Regions from separate parts of the Janthinobacterium sp. PSPC1-1 genome, predicted to be linked through region 1. Evidence: riboswitches for the same ligand, from Rfam matches in the RefSeq annotation. Region 1 holds a riboswitch; the other holds the start of a gene.

What was found. Region 1 has a riboswitch for FMN ahead of ACP7EG_RS06725 (6,7-dimethyl-8-ribityllumazine synthase). Riboswitches for the same ligand answer to the same signal wherever they lie in the genome.
Region 2: it holds a riboswitch for FMN, as region 1 does, so the genes downstream of both, ribB (3,4-dihydroxy-2-butanone-4-phosphate synthase) here and ACP7EG_RS06725 (6,7-dimethyl-8-ribityllumazine synthase) in region 1, are expected to answer to the same signal.

What each region holds. Positions count from the first base shown of each region.
Region 1 is NZ_JAFCWP010000001.1:1,515,194-1,524,134, reverse strand. Features, by position in the region: gene ACP7EG_RS06740 (ABC transporter substrate-binding protein) at 1-401, opposite strand, end outside; gene ACP7EG_RS06735 (class II aldolase/adducin family protein) at 424-1,173, opposite strand; gene ACP7EG_RS06730 (ABC transporter substrate-binding protein) at 1,399-2,451, shown strand; gene ACP7EG_RS06725 (6,7-dimethyl-8-ribityllumazine synthase) at 2,520-3,023, opposite strand; FMN riboswitch at 3,200-3,361, opposite strand; gene ACP7EG_RS06720 (TonB-dependent receptor) at 3,436-5,808, opposite strand; gene ACP7EG_RS06715 (LLM class flavin-dependent oxidoreductase) at 6,029-7,183, opposite strand; gene ACP7EG_RS06710 (LLM class flavin-dependent oxidoreductase) at 7,218-8,309, opposite strand; gene ACP7EG_RS06705 (sigma-54 interaction domain-containing protein) at 8,555-8,941, opposite strand, start outside.
Region 2 is NZ_JAFCWP010000001.1:776,493-785,433, forward strand. Features, by position in the region: gene ACP7EG_RS03515 (HD domain-containing phosphohydrolase) at 1-866, shown strand, start outside; gene ACP7EG_RS03520 (ATP-binding protein) at 863-2,188, opposite strand; gene ACP7EG_RS03525 (hypothetical protein) at 2,276-2,947, opposite strand; gene ACP7EG_RS03530 (MlaD family protein) at 2,944-3,975, opposite strand; gene ACP7EG_RS03535 (MlaE family ABC transporter permease) at 4,028-4,846, opposite strand; gene ACP7EG_RS03540 (LysR family transcriptional regulator) at 4,914-5,780, opposite strand; gene ACP7EG_RS03545 (MFS transporter) at 5,903-7,276, shown strand; gene ribB (3,4-dihydroxy-2-butanone-4-phosphate synthase) at 7,284-7,931, opposite strand; FMN riboswitch at 8,027-8,177, opposite strand; gene ACP7EG_RS03555 (M16 family metallopeptidase) at 8,362-8,941, shown strand, end outside.

The DNA of each region.
Region 1 (8,941 bases):
TAGGTGTTGTTGGCGCTGCCGCCGGGCAGTATCAGCCGCGTCTGCAAGCCGGAGGCATTGGCGATTATCGATGGCAAGTCGCCATACTGGGCCAGGTCGATCGAGTGATTGGCAAACGCCTCGTTGACCTGCGTTGCCACGGAATTGGTGGTGACGGGCACCCATTCCAGCTTCACGCCCAGCTTGCCCAGTTCGGCGGCCAGCCAGCCCTGCGCGGCCACCTGGGCGGCCGAACCGGCAAACACGGTCTTGCCGGACGGCGCCGTGCGGGCCACGACGGCGATGCGCACGGCGGCCGGCAGCGCTTCTGCCGCCAGCGCGATGGCTGGCGCCAGCAAGCTGGCCGCCACGACGGCGGCGAATACCTTGCGCCAGGTCAAACGTAAGAATTTCAATGACATCTCGGGCCTGTTCTTGAAAGGGTTACACCAGATCGGTGGCGGGCAGCAGGGAGAGCGCGCGCGCCGTGTCGATCAGCTTGCTCATCTTCCATTGCTGCAGCAACACGCCGGGACCGAAGTCGCGCGAGCCGCCAATGGCTTCGGCCGCGATCTGGATCTTGGCGCCCTCTTCCAGCAGCAGGATGAACTCGGCCAGCTTCAGCAAGCCCTGCTTGCCCCACACGGTGGCGCCGCCATTCGCTTCCAGGATGGCCGTCGCGTGCGTGTTGCGGGCGATTTCACCGAGGATGAAATCGACTTCCGGCTGGCGGCGGTCGATATAGATGGGAATTTCGCGGATCAGCTGGAAGCGCTGCACGGGCACGTAGCGGATCGGCAGGGTGCGGTGCGTCTGCGCCCACGCGCCCAGGGACGGCGAGTGCACGTGCGAGATCGACGTGACCTCGGGCCGCTCGCGGAACAGTTTCAAGTAACGCGCGCCACCGTTGTTGGCGTCGCCCACAATCACCGTGCCATCGAGCGCCAGCACGGCCGCCTTCAGGGGCTGGCCGCGGCGGAACGGGCCCGGGTCGTTGACGACCACCACCTTGTCACCGCCAGGGGTGCGCTCGACAAAGCCCACCGTGCCGTTGGCCGTCAGGCTGCCTGTCTCGCGCAAGCCGTCGAAGGCCGTCTGCGCATCGCGCCGCACCTGTTCCACGAAGGCCAGTTCGGCCGCCGTCAACTCCTGCACCTGTACTAGTTGTGCTTGCGCTTGTGCCACGTCCGTCATGTCATGCTCCATTCTTTGAGGTTGAGGTACGAATCAGTCATGCCTCTACTTTCGCAAGACGCGTGCCAGCGCCAGGGCCGCAGAAATGGTGGAAGGCTGCTGCCTGCGCAACAGCGGCTGCTGGCGTGGCAGCAGCGCTGGACGCAGGCGCTGTCGCCAAGCCAGCAAGCGGCGCGGGCACGTTTCCTGCACGGCTCAAGGCTCCACCCACCACGAAGGAATCCCATGACTACCGCACCATCCCCTGAAGTCGATACCGTCTGGTTCACGCGCTGCCCCGTGCCCACGGCCACGGGCCTGGCCTACAAGCTTGGCTGGCTGGACGAGGAATTCGCCCGCGACGGCATCGCCCTGAAAACCCTGCAGGAAGTAGGTGGCGAACTGGCGCGCCACCATTACGACCACGGCCTGTCCACGCTCGTGCGCGAAGGCGGCAACCTGCTGGCCCTGCCCGCGCGCGCGCAAGGGGCGCCCACGCGCCTGATCGGCCTGACCTGGATCGACGAATGGCAAGCCATCCTCGTGCGCCCCGGTTCCGGTATCACGACGCCCGCGCAGCTGCAGGGCAAGCGCCTGGCTTTACCCGCCTTTCGCGCGGAAGACTTGCGCGAGAACCGGCGCGGGCGCAGCATCGCGCGCGGCATGAGCCTGGCCGGCTACAAGGGCGTGCTGGCGTCGGCCGGCTTGACGCTGGACGATGTGCGACTGGTGGAAGTGGGTGGCGAGGCGCCAACGCAGGCAAATCTGGGCGCGGGCCTGTGGCAAGGCATCGCGCCGCTCTTGCGCGGCGAAGTCGATGCCGTCTACGTGAAAGGCGCGGCGGCGGCCGAAGCGGCCCGCGCGGCCGGGCTGGAAGTGGGCATAGACATCGACGCCCTGCCCGACCGGCGCTTCCGCGTGAATAACGGCACGCCACGCCCGATCACCGTGCATGAAACGATGCTGGAACAGCATTTCGAGCTGGTCGTGCGCTTTTTGACGCAAACGCTGCGCGCCGCCCACTGGGCGCGCAGCCACCAGGCCGACGTGCTGGCCATCCTGCAGGGCGAAACGCGGGCCGGCGCCGACGCTGTGGCCGAAGCCTACCGCGACGGTTTTCATTTGACCCTGGCGCCCGACCTGTCCGACGAGAAGGTGGCGCTATTCCGCCAGCAGAAGGACTTCCAGCTGCAGCACGGCTTCCTGGACCGCGACGTGGATATCGACGCCTGGATCGACTGCCGGCCGCTGGAGGAAGCGCAGCGGCGACTGGAAGCGCTGCTGCGGCAAGCCGCATAAAGAAACGGGGCCAGCACATGGCAACATGTGCTGGCCCCGGGTACTACGGCATCAAGGCAAACTGAGCCCTAGGCAGCCAAGGCCTCGTGCGGGGCGGCGGCCGGTTGCGCCAGCCGCTGCAGCGAGCGGATGGTGGCCGCGCAGGCAGTGGCCAGTTCGACGCCCTTGACCTTGAAATGCTGGAAGTAGAATTCCTGGTGCTCGTGGCCCGCATGGAAGTGGTGCGGGGTCAGCACGGCCGACAGCACGGGCACGCCCGTCGCCAGTTGCACCTGCATCATGCCGGAAATGACGGCATCGGCCACGAAGTCATGCCGGTAGATGCCGCCGTCCACCACCAGGGCGGAAGCGGCAATCGCCGCGTATTGGCCGCTCCTGGCCAGCACTTGCGCATGCAGGGGAATTTCAAAGGCGCCGGCGACGTCGATGACATCGATATCGTCCTGCGTGAAACCCAGGGTCGCCATTTCGGCGATGAAGGACAATCGGCATTGCGCGACGATGTCGCGGTGCCAGCCCGCCTGGATGAAGGCGATGCGTTTGGCTGGTATTGCGTGTGACGCTTGTGACATATAAAAGACTCCTGTTTTCAAGAATGACAAAAAACAGGGCATTGGATCGAAGGGGATATGACGGGCGCATGAAAGCCACGCCCAACTGCGCATGCAGGCACGTGCACCCGCGCACCGACGGCAAACGCAGGCCGTCCATGCGCCGGGCGTATGCCGGCACCAACACAATGATTCCATCCCGCTCTCTCTTTATCCGGACTATACCGTCGGCCCCGGAATCACACCAGGTCTGCTGACCTTGCCGGCATGGTCCAAAGACCATGCCAGCAAGCGCTCGCGGGCTAGGCACGCATGCCATTACCGCCGGTGGGGAATCGCACCCCGCCCTGAGAACGTTGCGTGGCCAGCGCACCGGGTGCGGCAGCCACGCCCGGCGACTATAGCATATCGCCCCTGCCCCTGCCCTGCAGGGTCAGAACTGCACCGTGTACGAGGCGCCCACCGTGCGGCCCTGGCCAATGATCACCGTGTCGCCATTCACGGCACCCGGCACGAAGCTGGTGAGCGTGTGGTTGCGGTAAACCTTGTCGGCCAGGTTGTTCGCATACGCCGTGATCCGCTGCTTGCCGCCCGGGAGCACATACGACAGGCGCGCATTGGCCAGCGCGAAGCCGCCCTGGTTCAGCAAGCCGCGCGCGGCATTTTGCGGGTCGACATAGTAGTACTGCTTCGACGTGTAGCGCACATCGCCGCTGAAGACCAGCTGCGCGCCATTGCCCAGCGGGTAGCGGTAATCGGCCGCCAGCAAGGCCGTCACGTGGGGCGAGCGCACGAATTCATTGCCGGAACGGTCGCCGCCATTGTTCTGGATGGCGAAATCGTCGAATTCCGTGCGCAGCAGGCCCAGATTGGCATTGATGTGCAGGTTGTCCGTCGGCTGCGCCTCGATCTCGAATTCCGCGCCATTCACGTGGGCCTTGCGCACGTTCTGCAGGTAATTGACGCTTTGCGTGGGGTCGCCGTTGTACACGCCCGTGATATTCACCTGCACGTTCTTGTAATCGTAGTGGAAGACGTTGGCGTTGAAATTGAGGCGCCCGTCCAGCCATTCGGACTTGATTCCCGCCTCGAACGAGTTCAGGGTTTCCGGCTTGACCGTGTTCAGGGCCCGCACGTCCGTGGCACTCGTGTTGTAGCCGCCGGACTTGATGCCGTGTGCGTATTTCAGATAGCCGCGCAGGGTGCTGCTGAAGCGGTATTCGGGCGTGACGTCATAGGTCAGTGCATTCCACGTGGTGGACGGATTCGAGGTGAAATTGTTGTTGACGACCGAAGCGGCCGTGTAATTGCCGCCCCGGACCGTGTTCCACCAGTTGGCCGCATCACCAAACGTCACCGAATTCGATGCGGCCTGCACGCGCTGCAAGTCGAGGTCCTTGGTTTCCGTCGTCCAGCGCAGGCCGAATGTGGACAGCAACTGCTCGCTGAAGTTGACGGTCGTGCTGCCGAAGATGGCCGCGCTGCGCGCCTTGTGCTGGTAGATGGTGCGGTTGTAGCCGACAGGCTGCGTGCTGCCCGCCAGCGCCGGCACACTGCCGTTGGGCAGGCGCGCGCCGGCCGAATCGGAATCGATCTTTTCATTGAAGTAGAACAGGCCCGCCACCCAGCTCACGGCGCCGTTTTGCGGCGACGTCAAGCGCAGCTCCTGCGACACTTGCCTGCTGCTGGCCTTCGAGCGGCTGCGCCCCACTTCCAGCGGTGTGTTGTCGCTGTCGCCCGTCGCTTCGTTGCGGAAGTTTTCATAGCCGGTGATCGACGTCAGGGTCAGCTCGCCCAGCGCATATTCGAGGTTCAGCTGCGCGCCGCCCTGTTTCACGTCGCTGTCGGCCGGCGCATTCGTGCTGACATCATCGGGATTGGTGCTGGGGACGTAGCCGTTGCGGTACACGCCATTCGCGCCATAGCTGGCCACCGTGGTGGTGGCGCCCTTGGTCGTGTAATCGCGATAATGCAGGTTCAGGTTCGCCGTCAGGTCGCGCCCGATCAGGGCCTTGAGCTGGCCGCGGATGGCGCTATCCTTGAGTTTTCCATCGCGCTCGCCCGTAAACTGATTGTAAAAGCGGCCCTTGTCCTGCTGCTCCGTGTGGAAGGACAAGCGCCCCGCCAGCACCTCGTCGACCAGGGCGCCACCGATGGCCCCTTCGGCCACGGTGGTGTCATAGCTGCCGTAATCGAGCTTGGCGTAGCCGCTGGATTTGAACGAAGGCTTGCGCGAAATCACATTAATGGCGCCGCCAGTCGTGTTCTTGCCCCACAAAGTGCCTTGCGGGCCGCGCAGCACTTCCACCCGGTCCAGATCGAACAGGGGAAAGCCCGTGGCGCTGGAATTGCTGATGTAGACATCGTCGAGGTAAAAGCCGACGGGATTCGGAAAATCGATTTGCTGCTGGCCCGCGCCCACGCCGCGTATCCACCAGCGCGGACGGCCATGCTGCTGCGTGCCGGCCGAGGCGTTCGGCACGTAATTGAGGATTTCGCTGGCCGAGCGGCCGATGCCCGTATCGAGCAGCTCCTTGCCGCCGAGGACCGTGATCGCGCTCGGCACCTTCTGTGCCGATTCTTCGCGCTTTTGCGCCGTCACCGTCACCGATTGCAAGGAGGCGCCCTCGCCGGCGCCGTTGGCGTCGGCAGCGGCAATGACATCGGCGCCAGGCGTTTCCGCGTGGAGCATGCCATGGACGAGCATCAAGCCGCCGATGGCGAAGGCCGAACGCAGCGCGCGGCGCAGCGGGGTCAGATGAAAGGGAAAGGAAGAAAAGGCGGCGGGGGAAGTCGAACGGCGCATGGGTGATTATCCTTGAGTAAAGTCAAAACGCGAGATGGTGATGACTGTTATTGCAAGGCGCATGCCCGCTACCGCAGTGCAGCAATATATACGCTAAGTGCTTGATTTAAAAGGAAGACTATCATGATGATAGTGCTGTTGATTTGGCAGCAGCGGCGCCGCCGCGTGCTGCCTGCGCGACAGCAGGCGGTGGCGCTGCTGTCGCGGCAACAGGGGATACTCAGGCGGCGCGCAGCAAGGCGGCACCATGGCCACGCACCAGCGGCAGCACCTCCTCGCCCACCCGGTACGCTTCTTCCAGGTGCGGCGTGCTGGCCAGGATGAAAGCGTCGGCGCCCAGTTGCACCAGTTCGTCGAGGCGTTCGGCCACCTGCTGGTAGCTGCCGACGATGCCCTGCGTCTGCCCGCCGCGCAGCAGGTTGAAGCCGGACCAGATATTCGGCGCCGTGATCAAGTCCTTGTAGCTGTTCAGGGTGGTCGGACGGTTGCCCCGCTGGCGCGCCGCGCCCACGGAATCGCCGCCATCGGCGCCGAGGAACTGGCGCAGGGTGGCGGCATCCACGGTCTCAAAGCCCTTGCGCACCTCGTCCCACGCCTCTTCTTCCGTGGCGCGGGCCACGATGTCGACGCGCACGGCGCACTTGATCTTGCGCCCCAGGAGCGCCGTCTTTTCATGCACGCGGGCGAATTTCTCGCGCAGCTGCTCGAACGGTTCCAGCCACGTCAGGTAGTAATCGGCGTGCTTCGAGGCGGAACCGAGGGCCGCGTCGGACGAGCCGGAAAAGTAAATTTCGGGGAAATCCTGCTCGGACAGGGGCGTGGCCAGGCCCGCGTCTTCCACCTGGTAGAACTTGCCCTGGTAGGAAAACGGCCCGCCGCGCCACACGCCGCGCACCACATCGAGAAATTCCGTCGTGCGCGTGTAGCGGTCGTCGTGGCCGGCCGAATCGCCCCACCACAGCTGCGCCGGGCCGCCACCGCCCGTGATGACGTTGTACAAGGCCCGGCCGCCCGTGGCCCGCTGCAGGCTGGCCGTCATGCGCGCTGCCACCACGGGGTTCAAAAAACCGGGCTGGAACGGGATCATGAAGCGGAAGGTGCTCGTCTCGCGCGCCAGCAGCGCGGAAATGGCCCACGGTTCATCCGTCATGGGAAAGGAAGGTATCAAGCCGCCCTGGAAGCCCGATATCTCGGCCGCACGGGCGATTTCCGCCAGGTAGTCGATGTAGGTAAAACCGTCGGTGCCGCCGCCACCGAGGCCCGCCTGGCGCAGGTTGTCATTGCCGGGAAACCAGTCGCCGCGAAACGGCGTGCGGGCGCGGTGCGAACTCGGTTCGCCATGTGTGGGGATGCGCCAGAAAAAATCGATTGCCATCAAGGTACTCCTTCAGTAGGTTGAATACAGGAACTCAAGCCGCTTGCAGCTGCGCGCTCAACGCTGCACGCACGCGTGGCAGCACGTGTTCGCCGATGCGATAGGCTTCCTCGAAATGGGGGATGGCCGCCAGCACGAAGCTCGACACACCGGCCTGCGCGTAGGCTTGCAACGCCGCGCTGACCTGTTCATAGCTGCCGACCAGGGCGCCGTGGGCGCCCGTTTGCGCTTGCGCAAAGCCGGGCCAGAAGGCCGCAGCGCTGGCCGTCGTGCTCTCATTCAACGGAGCGTCGTCGGGCAGACCCGCCCCGCTGCGGTAGCGGCGCGCGTCGCGCAAGGCTTCGTCGAAGGTTTCACGGGCCAGCACGTCGATGCGCAAGCCCGCCGCCACCGTGCGGCCCAAGTGGCGCGCCTGCGCTTGCAGGCTGTCGATGGAAGGCTGCAGGTCCGTCGCGGGCGCCGCGTCAAACACGTGCACGTCGGCCTGGCGCGCCGACAAGGCCAGCGCCTCGGGCGTCTCCCCCGTCAGGTAAATACTATTCACAGGATGGTTCGCCAGCGGCCCCTTGAAGCCGCCGTCCTGCACTTCGAAGAACTTGCCCTTGAAGCTGAACGGTGATGTGCTTTGCACGCCGCGCGCCACCGTGATGAATTCATCGATGCGGGGCAGAATATCGGCGTCCGGCGCCGCATCGCCCTGGCGCCGGCGCGCTGCCGCATCGCCGCCATGACCGATTTGCCAGGCGAAGCGCCCGCCCGTGAAGCGCTGGAAGCTGACGGCGTTCTTTGCCGCGTACACGGCAGAACCCCAGGCGGCGTCGAATTCGGCGATCAGTTTCAGATGGCGCGTGCTGCGCGCCAGGTAACCGGCGACGATCCAGCTTTCGTCACCCTGCGTATCGTGGCGTATCTGGATGCCGTCGAAGCCGGAAAGATCGGCGGCGCGGGCGATCTGGTGCAGGTAGTCGAAATAATTGAACGGCGGACGCGCGCCGCGCGGGTCGCTCACGCCCGCCTGCAACGGGCTGGGGGCGCCAGCATTTCGCTCGCCCCTGCGCGTGATGCCGGGCGCCGCGTAACGGCCGTCGCCGCTGGTGGGCAATTGCCAGATGAATTCGATGGTCATGCATGGACTCCTGTCGTGGATCGAAGAAAGGGGCTGCACGCGCATGGTGAGCAATGCGCACACAGACCTGCCCTTTCCTCCTCGCAGAAAACATGCCATGCCGCGTGCACCCGCCAGCGCCCTTCGCTGCTGATTTGGCAGCAATCCGCTGCACCCACGGCAGCAGCGTGCTGCGCGCGCAGCAGCATAAAAAAAAGCCGGAACCGCATCGCTGCGGGTCCGGCTCCAGGAGATTGGTCATGCGCCTAGTCGATGGCGCCCGCCTTTTTCAAAAAAGTGCGCAGGATGTTACGGCTGAGATTCAGGTGCTTGGCCGTGCGCACCTGGTTGCGCTCATTGCGCTCCCACGCGGCGCGCACCAGTTCCTGCTGCATGGCTTCGAATTCCACTGCCTCGCCCGAGTCGAGCAAGGCTTGCCAGGCACGGGCGAAACGTTCGGCCGCCAGCAAGTCATCCTGCCCGGCCGCGCCGTGGGCCGTGTAGGCGATATCGGCAGCGCCAGCCCAGGTGTCCAGAACGGGGACAGGGGCAGATGCGGGCGCTGGCGCGGGAGACGTGGCAAGTGCGCGATGCCAGCCCGACAAACTCAGGTCTTCGGCGCGCACCACGCCGCTGCGGCAAACCAGCAGCGC
Region 2 (8,941 bases), 740 kb from region 1:
AGGCGCTCAACGCCAGCCTGGAAGCGAAGGTGGCGACGCGCACGCAGCAGCTGAAACAGTCGCACGACGAGGTGCAGGCGGCCAATGAGCGCCTGAAGGCCACGTTCGTGACGACGATCAAGGTGTTTTCCAACCTGATCGAGATGCGCGGCGGCAAGCTCGTCGGCCATGCGCGGCGGGTGGCGGAGCTGTCGCGCAAGCTGGCGCAGGCGCTGGGCCTGGAAGGGCAGGAAGCGCGCGACGTGTTCATCGCGGCCCTGCTCAAGGATATCGGCAAGCTCAGCTTGAGTGACGATGTACTGGAACTGCCGGCCAGCGCCTGGACGGGCGAGCAGCTGGCCGCGTTCCGCAAGCATCCGCTGCGCGCCGAACAATTATTGATGGCGCTCGACGAGCTGCGCGCCGTCTCCGTCATCCTGCGCTCGCAGCTGGAGCGCTTCGACGGCGGCGGCTTTCCCGATGGCCTGGTGGGCCTGGCCATACCCATGGGCGCGCGCATCCTGGCGCTGGCGTCCGACTACGACGGCTTGCAGATCGGCGCCATGGTGCAGCGCAGCCTGCGCGCCGACGAAGCCCGCACCCTGATCTACGACAGCGTCGGCAAGCGCTACGACCCGGCCGTGGTGGCTGCTTTCCGCAGCATCATGGAGGAGACGGAGCCGCCGGCGCGCGACCTGACCGTGCTGTCAGGCCAGCTGGAGCCGGGCATGACGCTGTCGCGCGACCTGATCAGCCGCGATGGCCTGATGCTGCTGGCGGCCGAACACGTGCTGACGGCCCGCGTGATTGCCCAGCTGCTCGATTTCGAAGGCAAGAATGGCGGGCGCCTGAGCATCCGCGTGTACGCGCCGCCGAAAGACGCCTAGGCGTTCGTGGCGGTGGGCGGCTGCAGCGGCAGGTGCACGGTAAAGCGCGTGCCCTGGCCCACTTCGGACGCCACCTCAATGCGCCCGCCATGCTTGTTGACGATGCCGTACGACAGCGACAGCCCCAGGCCCGTGCCGCTGCCCACCGCCTTGGTGGTGAAGAATGGCTCGAAGATGCGGTTCAGGTGCTCGGGCGCGATGCCGGCGCCCGTGTCGCCGATTTCCACCCACACCCAGTTGTCCGCATGACCGGTGCGGATGCTGATCACGCCGTCGCTGCTGATGGCCTGGCCCGCGTTGACGAGCAGGTTCATGAACACCTGGTTCAGCTGCGACGCCAGGCACAGTATCGGCGGCAGTTCGCCATACTGTTTCTCGATGCGCGCCTTGTATTTCAATTCGTTGGCGACGATATTGAGGGTGCTGTCCAGGCCCGCGTGCAGGCTGGCCACTTGCCAGTCCGTCTCGCCCACATGGGAAAAATCCTTCAGCGCCTGCACGATGTCGCGCACGCGCTTCAAGCCATCCATCGATTCGCGCACCAGGTCCACCATGTCGTCCTGCAGGAAGGTCAGGTCGGCCTGCGCGCGCACCTCGGCCACGCGTGCGGCCAGGGCAGGGCCGTCGGGCGTCTCGCGCATCGCCGCTTCATATTGTCCGATGACGCCGAACAGGGTGCCGACATAGCCTTGCAGCGAACTCATGTTGGAATTGACGAAACCGATCGGGTTGTTGATTTCATGCGCGATACCGGCTGCCAGCTGGCCGATGGAGGCCATTTTTTCCGATTGCAGCAACTGGTCGTGCGCTTCCTGCAACTTGCTGATCAGTAGTTGCTGTTCTTCGCCGCGTGCCTGCAGCATCGCTTCCATGCGCTTGCGTTCCGTGATGTCCGTCAGCGAGCCGATCACCTCGAACGGCACGCCATGCTCGTCGCGCACCAGGCGCAGGCTGTCGTGCATCCACAGATAGCTGCCGTCGCGCACGCGGAAACGGTATTCATAGGCGCGCGCGCCTTCGACGAAGATCTGCGCCAGGCTGGAAAAAATGCCGGGCGCATCGTCGGGGTGGATGTGGTCGAACCAGAAGTTGGGGTCGGCCACCATGTCTTCGGGCGGGTAGCCCAGCACGTTCAAGGCATTGTTGCTGACAAAGGTCATCTTGAAGTCGCCGCTGGGCACGGTGCAATAGATGATGGAGGGCGTATTGTCGAGCAGGTATTGCAGGCGTACGGCCGTGGCGGCCGGTGTGCCATCGCCAGGCGGCCCCTCGCCGTGCTTGCCGGCCTCGGGGTTGGAAAAGTCGAAATCCTCGAACTGCATCGTCACACCTCGCTGCCTGCACCACATTGCCGTCATCCTGGCTTGATTATGCCTGATTCTGCCTGTCTTGGGCCGCCATCGGCACGCTCAGGGGGCCAGCGGCTGCTCGACGATCGCCATGCGCCGCGCAATGCGCTGCGCCGCTTGCGTGTCGCCCGCCTGTTCGGCGCGCAGGCGCTGCACGCCCAGCCACGCCAGCAGCGGGCGGCGCCAGCCCTGGTCCGAGGCGGTGGCCACGGCCGTGTCGAGCAGCTCCGGCGTGGCGCGGCCCGAGCGCAGCAGCACGCCGGCCGCCACCAGCTGCGACAGCGGGTCATTGATGGCCGCCACGGCGCTGGCGGCGGCTGTGTCGGCGCCGGCACCGGCTGGCGCGCGCTGCACTTGCGGCAGCAGGGCGATGTCGGCCGCTTGCGCCTTGCCGGCCAAGTAAGCCGCATACGCGCGGTCGGCGTCATGCGCGTCCGCTTGCAGGGCGTCGAAGCCGGCACAGTCCTCGAAGGCCAGGCTGGCCACGCGCGCGGCGCAACGCAGCAGTTCGATGCGCGCCACGAGCTCGAGCTTGCCCGTGCCGGCCACCTGGCTGCGGGCGCGCCGGAATTCCGTCTGTTCGACCAGGGCGTTGCCATTCAAATAGGCCGCCTGGAAGCGCTCGACGGAACTTTGCGCATTCATTTTCCAGTCCGGCACGGGCGGGCCGCTGGAACAGGCGGCAAGCGCTGCCATAGCCAGGGCAGACAGGAGGAGTTTGATATTTCTCATGGCAGTTTGATCTCCGGATTGCGCTTGAACGGCCATTTGCGGTTGATTTCATTGACCAGCTGCTCGACCTTGCGCAGATTGCTTTCCACGTCCGCGCGCAGCGGGCCCAGGTCGGCTGTTGCCGCCCTGGCGTTGGCGCCCACGGCTTGTGCCTCGACCAGCACGGCGTCGACTTTTTTCAGGCTGTTGCGGGTGTCGGCCAGCAGGGCGTTCAGCTGCACGATGGTAGCCTGCGCATCCGTCATCACGCCTTTTTCGCCGAACACGCGCGTGTCGGCATTGGCCACCAGGCCATCCGTGCGGCGCGCCAGCTGATCCGCCGTGACCAATAAGGCGTTGGCCCGCTCGACCAGCAGGCGCGACTGCTTGTCGTCACCCGTCAGCAAGCCCATGGCGCCGCCCGGACCGCTCAATTTGCCCGTCACGGCCTGCACATTGCGCAGAGTGCCGTCGAGCGGAGAATCGGTGCCCGTCAGGCTGCCCAGGTTGTTCAGCAAGTCTTTCGCGGCGGCCAGCAGGCGCGGGATTTCCGCCGCCATGTCGCCCACCAGCAGGTCGCGCGTGGCGTCGTCGGGCAGCGGCGGGTCCGTCAGGATGCCGCTGTAGGCGCGCAGCTTGGCGCCGCCGACGATGCCACGCTCCAGCGTGAAGATGGAACTGCTGCGCAGCCAGTGCGCGTCTTTGCGCGGCACGTCGATGATGACGCGCGCGCGGCCGTCCGGCGCCAGTTCGATGCGCTGCACGCGGCCGATGGGAAAGCCGGAAAAGGTCAGGTCAGCGCCCACGCCGACGCCGTCCGAATCGTCGGCCGTCAGCACCAGCGTTTGCGTGGCTTCGAAGGCGCCGCGCGCATACATCAGGTAGATGACGGAGCCGACCACCAGCACGAACATGAAGACGAGCAGGATGGCCGCCTTCAGTTCGGCGTGGCGCACGGGCGGCGGGGCGGGCAGCACGGCATCTGGCGTGAGACCGGCGGGCGCCGTGACGTCGACCTGGTCGGGATTGGGGGGCTGGCTCTGGCTCATGGATTCTGGCTCTCGTATGGGTGGTTCGGGGATCGCTGGCGGCGGCGGGGCATCAGTAGTAATTGCCCATCAGCGAAGCCACTTCGATCAGCAGGATGACGGAAAACAGGCGCAGCATTTCGGACAGGCCGTGCGCGGCCCACAGGCGGTTGCGCCGGCTGTGCGGCTCTTCCGGATAGTAGGAAGAGGCCAGCGGGATCAGGGCCACGGCAAAGCTGAAGAAGATGACTTTGAGCATCAGGATCAGGGCCACGGCCGGATTGAAGATTTGCCCCACCACCCGCGTGTAGCCTTGCAGCGCCCACGGGGTGAAACCGTAGATGGTGACATACGCGAGGATCAGCGAAGTGACGCAGCTGACGATGGCCAGCATCCACACGGCGAAGATGCCCGACATGACGCGCGGAAAGTATTCACGGCGCAGCAGGTCGACGCCCTGGCGCTGCATGGTGTCGAGCATGCCGGAAGAGCGCATTTGCGCGAACGCAATGCCGTCGGGCAGGGTCAGGCGCAGGGCCACGAACAGGGCGGCCGTCAGCGGTATCAGTTCCAGCACCAGCACGCGCACCACCATTTCCAGCGCATAGCGCGACAGGCCGTAGCTTTGCGCGCTGACGACGACGATGCGGATCAGCACCAGGCTGACCAGCGCGCAGGCCACGCTGAACCACACGAGATTGGGCGCCGTGTTCGTCACCAGGCGGTGCGCGAGGATGGGGCGGTTGTCGCGGTTATAGCTCGATGGCGACAGGGCCAGCGAAAACACGAGGGTGGCGAAATGCAGCATGCGCCACCAGCTAACCAGCCAGGCCATGGTGGCCCGGTGCAGGCGGCGCAGGCTGATGATGAGGGAGACGGATAGGGTCATCATGGCATCTTAACATTGGATGCGTTCGATACAAGCGATTCCCTGGCCGTGCAGCCGTGCGCGGGCTAGCCTATTGCCCGGCCACGCTGGCAATGATGGCGTCGGCCGCCGCGCGCACGCGTGCCGAACGGTTCAGGTCGGCATGCATGACCAGCCACACGTCGTAGCTTTCCGCCCGCTCGGGCCAGATGCGCACCAGTTGCGGGTCGATATCGCCCAGGTGGGTGGCCAGCTCGGCCACGCCCAGGCCTGCGCGCGTGGCTTCCTGCAGCATCGCCGCCGAGTTCACTTCCATGGCGACCCTGGCGTTGGCGACGGGTTCTCCCGCGATTTTTTCCCCATGACGGGGCGTCACGGACTGGTGGTAGATGACGATATCGTGGCCGGCCAGCGCTGTGCCGCGCACGGGTTCGCCCCGTTCGGCCAGATAGCTTTTCGACGCATACAGGCCCAGGCTGCGCTTGACCAGGTGGCGCGAGATCAGGTCCGGGTCGGTGGGGCGCACGCCGCGCACGGCCAGGTCCGCTTCGCGCCGCGTCAGGCTGGCCAGCGCGGGCGCCACGTTGAGCACGATGCGGATGTCCGGGTGGGCCGCGTGCAGCTGCTGCATGGCGCGGATGACGAAATGGCTGGCCATGGTGTCGGTGGTGGCCACGCGCACCAGGCCGCTTAAACGGTTGTCGACGCCCTGCATCTCGCGTTGCAGTTTGTCGGCCGCCCGCTCCATGGCTTCGGCCGCCGTCAGCGCCAGTTCGCCGGCCGGCGTGGGCACGTAGCCCGACGGCGTGCGCAGGAACAGGGTGGCGCCCAGCGAGCTTTCCAGTGCTGCCAGGCGGCGCCCGCAGGTGGCCTGGTCGATGCGCAACAGGGCCGCGGCACCGCGCAGGGTGCCGGCGCGGCCGATGGCCAGAAAGATGCGCGCGTTATCCCAATCCATGAGCCCAGTCCTTGTCCTTGTTTGCTGATGCATTTTTGCATCAATGCGCCGATTTTATGCCTGTTTACTGCATTATTCAACGCTCGCATAATGGCTGCCCGCTGTCCCTGCAAGGAAATATCATGTCTGTCCCTACACCACACCGCGCCAGCGGCTTGATCCTGCTGACCCTGGCCTTCGGCTTCGTCATGGCCATGCTCGACGTCACGGCCGTCAACGTGGCGCTGTCCGATATCGCCCTGGACTTGAGCATCCCGCTGACGGGCCTGGTGTGGGTGGTCGACGGCTACACCTTGACGTTTGCCGCGCTGCTGCTGGCCGGCGGCGCGCTGGCCGACCGCTACGGGCCGAAAGCCGTGTACCAGGGCGGCCTCGGCATCTTTATCCTCGGCTCGGTGTTGTGCGGCGCCGCGCCCGACGGGCATTTTTTGACGGCGGCGCGCTTGCTGCAGGGCGCGGGTGCGGCCTTGTTCATGCCCAGTTCGCTTAGCCTGCTGACGCACAGCTTTGAAGACGAGCGCGAACGTACGCGCATGCTGGGCGCCTGGTCGGCGCTGGTGGGTGTGGCTGGCGCGTCCGGCCCCCTGATCGGCGGCATCCTCGTGCACCAGTTCGGCTGGCGCAGCGTCTTCTGGGTCAACGTGCCGCTGGGCGTGCTGGCCATCGTCATGGCGCAGCTGTTGCTGGCCGCGCCGGCGCGCCAGCCGCGCGATTTATCTCTGTTCAGCCATGCGCTGGGCGTGGCGGCGCTGGCGGGCCTCAGTTTCGTGCTGATTGAAGGGCCCGTGCTGGGCTGGCTGTCGCCCGGCGTGCTGGCGGCGGGGGCCTTGACCTTGCTGTCGGCCTGGCAGTTGCTGCGGCGCGAGCGCAGCGGCAGCCATCCGCTGTTGCCGCGTGAACTGTTTCACAGCAGCAGCTTTGGCGCGGCCAATGGCGTTGGTTTTTTGATCAATTTCTGCGTCTTCGGCCAGCTGTTTTTATTGAGCCTGTTCCTGCAGCAGTCGGGCGGCGCCGATGCCTTGCAGTCGGGCTTGCGATTGCTGCCGATGATGGCGGCCTATACGGTGGGGAACTTCATGGCAGGCGGTATCGCGGCGCGTCATGGCACGCGCTTGCCCATGCTGGCCGGCTTGCTGGTGGGGGCCGTGATGGCCTTGCTGCTGATGGGCTTGCGTCCGGGCACGCCATATGGCTGGCTGGCGCTGGGCACGGCTGTGATGAACGTGGCCATCGGCATTGCCATTCCCGCCATGACGGCCACCGTGATGCGGGTGGCCGGCAAGCAGCATGCGAACAGCGCGGCGGCGGCCCTGAATGCGAACCGGCAGATTGGCGCGCTGGTGGGGGTGGCCCTGATCGGCAGCATCCTGCACATGCTGCCGGACTGGTCGCTGCGCTTGCCGCTGGCCTACGCGACGATTGCCGTCGCGTATGGCCTGGCGGCGGGCCTCGTGTATCGGCACGTGCATGTGCCGAAGGCCGTGGCCACCGCCTGAAGCAGGCTTACTGTCCGCGCGTGCTGCGCCACTCCACCAGTTCTTCGATGGTCAGGATCGGCATGCCATGCAGCTCGGCGAAGCGTTCGATATCGTCGCCGCGCATCATGCTGCCGTCCGGGTTCATCAGTTCGCACAGCACGGCGGCCGGGTTCAGGCCCGCCATGCGCGACAGGTCGACCGAGCCTTCCGTGTGGCCACGGCGCTCGAGCACGCCACCGGGTGCGGCGCGCAGGGGGAACACGTGGCCGGGGCGCACCAGATCGGCCGGCTTGGCGTTCGGCGCGATGGCGGCGCGGATGGTGGTCACGCGGTCAGCGGCCGACACGCCCGTCGTGACGCCGTCGCGCGCCTCGATGGATACCGTAAACGGCGTGCCGTAGCGGCTGCCGTTGTCGGGCGACATGGGCGGCAATTCCAGCGCGCTGACGACGTCCGTGGGCAGGCACAGGCAGACGATGCCGCTGCATTCGCGGATCAAGAGGGCCATGGTTTCGTTGGTGAGTTTCTCGGCAGACAGGATCAGGTCGGCTTCGTTTTCACGGTCGAAATCATCGAGCAGGATGACGGGAATGCCGGCGCGCATGGCGGCCAGGGCGGACTGGATGCGACCTTCCAGGTCGTTGGAAAGCAGGGTATAGCTGTTGACTAACATGGTGAAACGCTCCTCGCATAGGCGAAAAACGCTGCAGGGCAAGCGAATAGACGCAGCCGGCCGCATCGACAGGTCGATGGGACATCGCGTTTACTGCACATCTTCTTTCATCCGGACTATACCGTCGGCCCCGGAATCACACCGGATCTGCTGACCTCATCAGGCGAAACCTGACAAGCGCTCGCGGGCTTGACCGTTGCCGGTCTTACCGCCGGTGGGGAATCGCACCCCGCCCCGAAGACGTATTGTTGTGCCGGTCCACATGACCGGCGGCAATACTCTAGCACAATTGAAAAAATGTGGCAGGGCAGTGTTGAGTTTGTCATTCGGCAAAGTTGCCAGGGCACAGCAGTTTTCCTAAGCTGTTTTTAATGGCGGAAAGACGATTTCAGTGTAAGGTATGTCTACTGAATCTTACCGTTGAGAATACATGAAGCTGAGTAAATTACGCCTGATCTCGGGCGCCGTCTTGCTGGCATGCGCCTGCATGGCCCAGGCGGAAATCCGTTTGACCGATCCCCTGCCGCTGGCACCAGAAGTGACCGTCGGAAAATTGCCGAATGGCTTGACCTACTACATCAAGAAAAATGCCCGTCCCGCGCAGAAAGTGGAATTGCGCCTGGTGGTGAAAGCCGGCTCCATCCTGGAAGATGACGACCAGCAAGGCCTGGCGCATTTCACGGAACACATGGCCTTCAATGGCTCCACGCATTTCAAGCGCAATGAGCTCATTTCCTATTTGCAATCGATCGGCGTGAAGTTCGGCGCCGACCTGAACGCCTACACGAGTTTCGATGAAACCGTCTACGTGCTGCCGATTCCGACGAACAAGAAGGACAACCTGGAAAAGGGTTTTCTCGTGCTGGAAGACTGGGCGCATGGCTTGAAATTCAATCCGGCCGACATCAACAGCGAGCGCGGCATCGTGCTGGAAGAGGCGCGCCTGGGCAAGGGCGCCAGCGACCGCATGAACAAGGTGCTGTATCCGAAGCTGCTGAACGGTTCGCGCT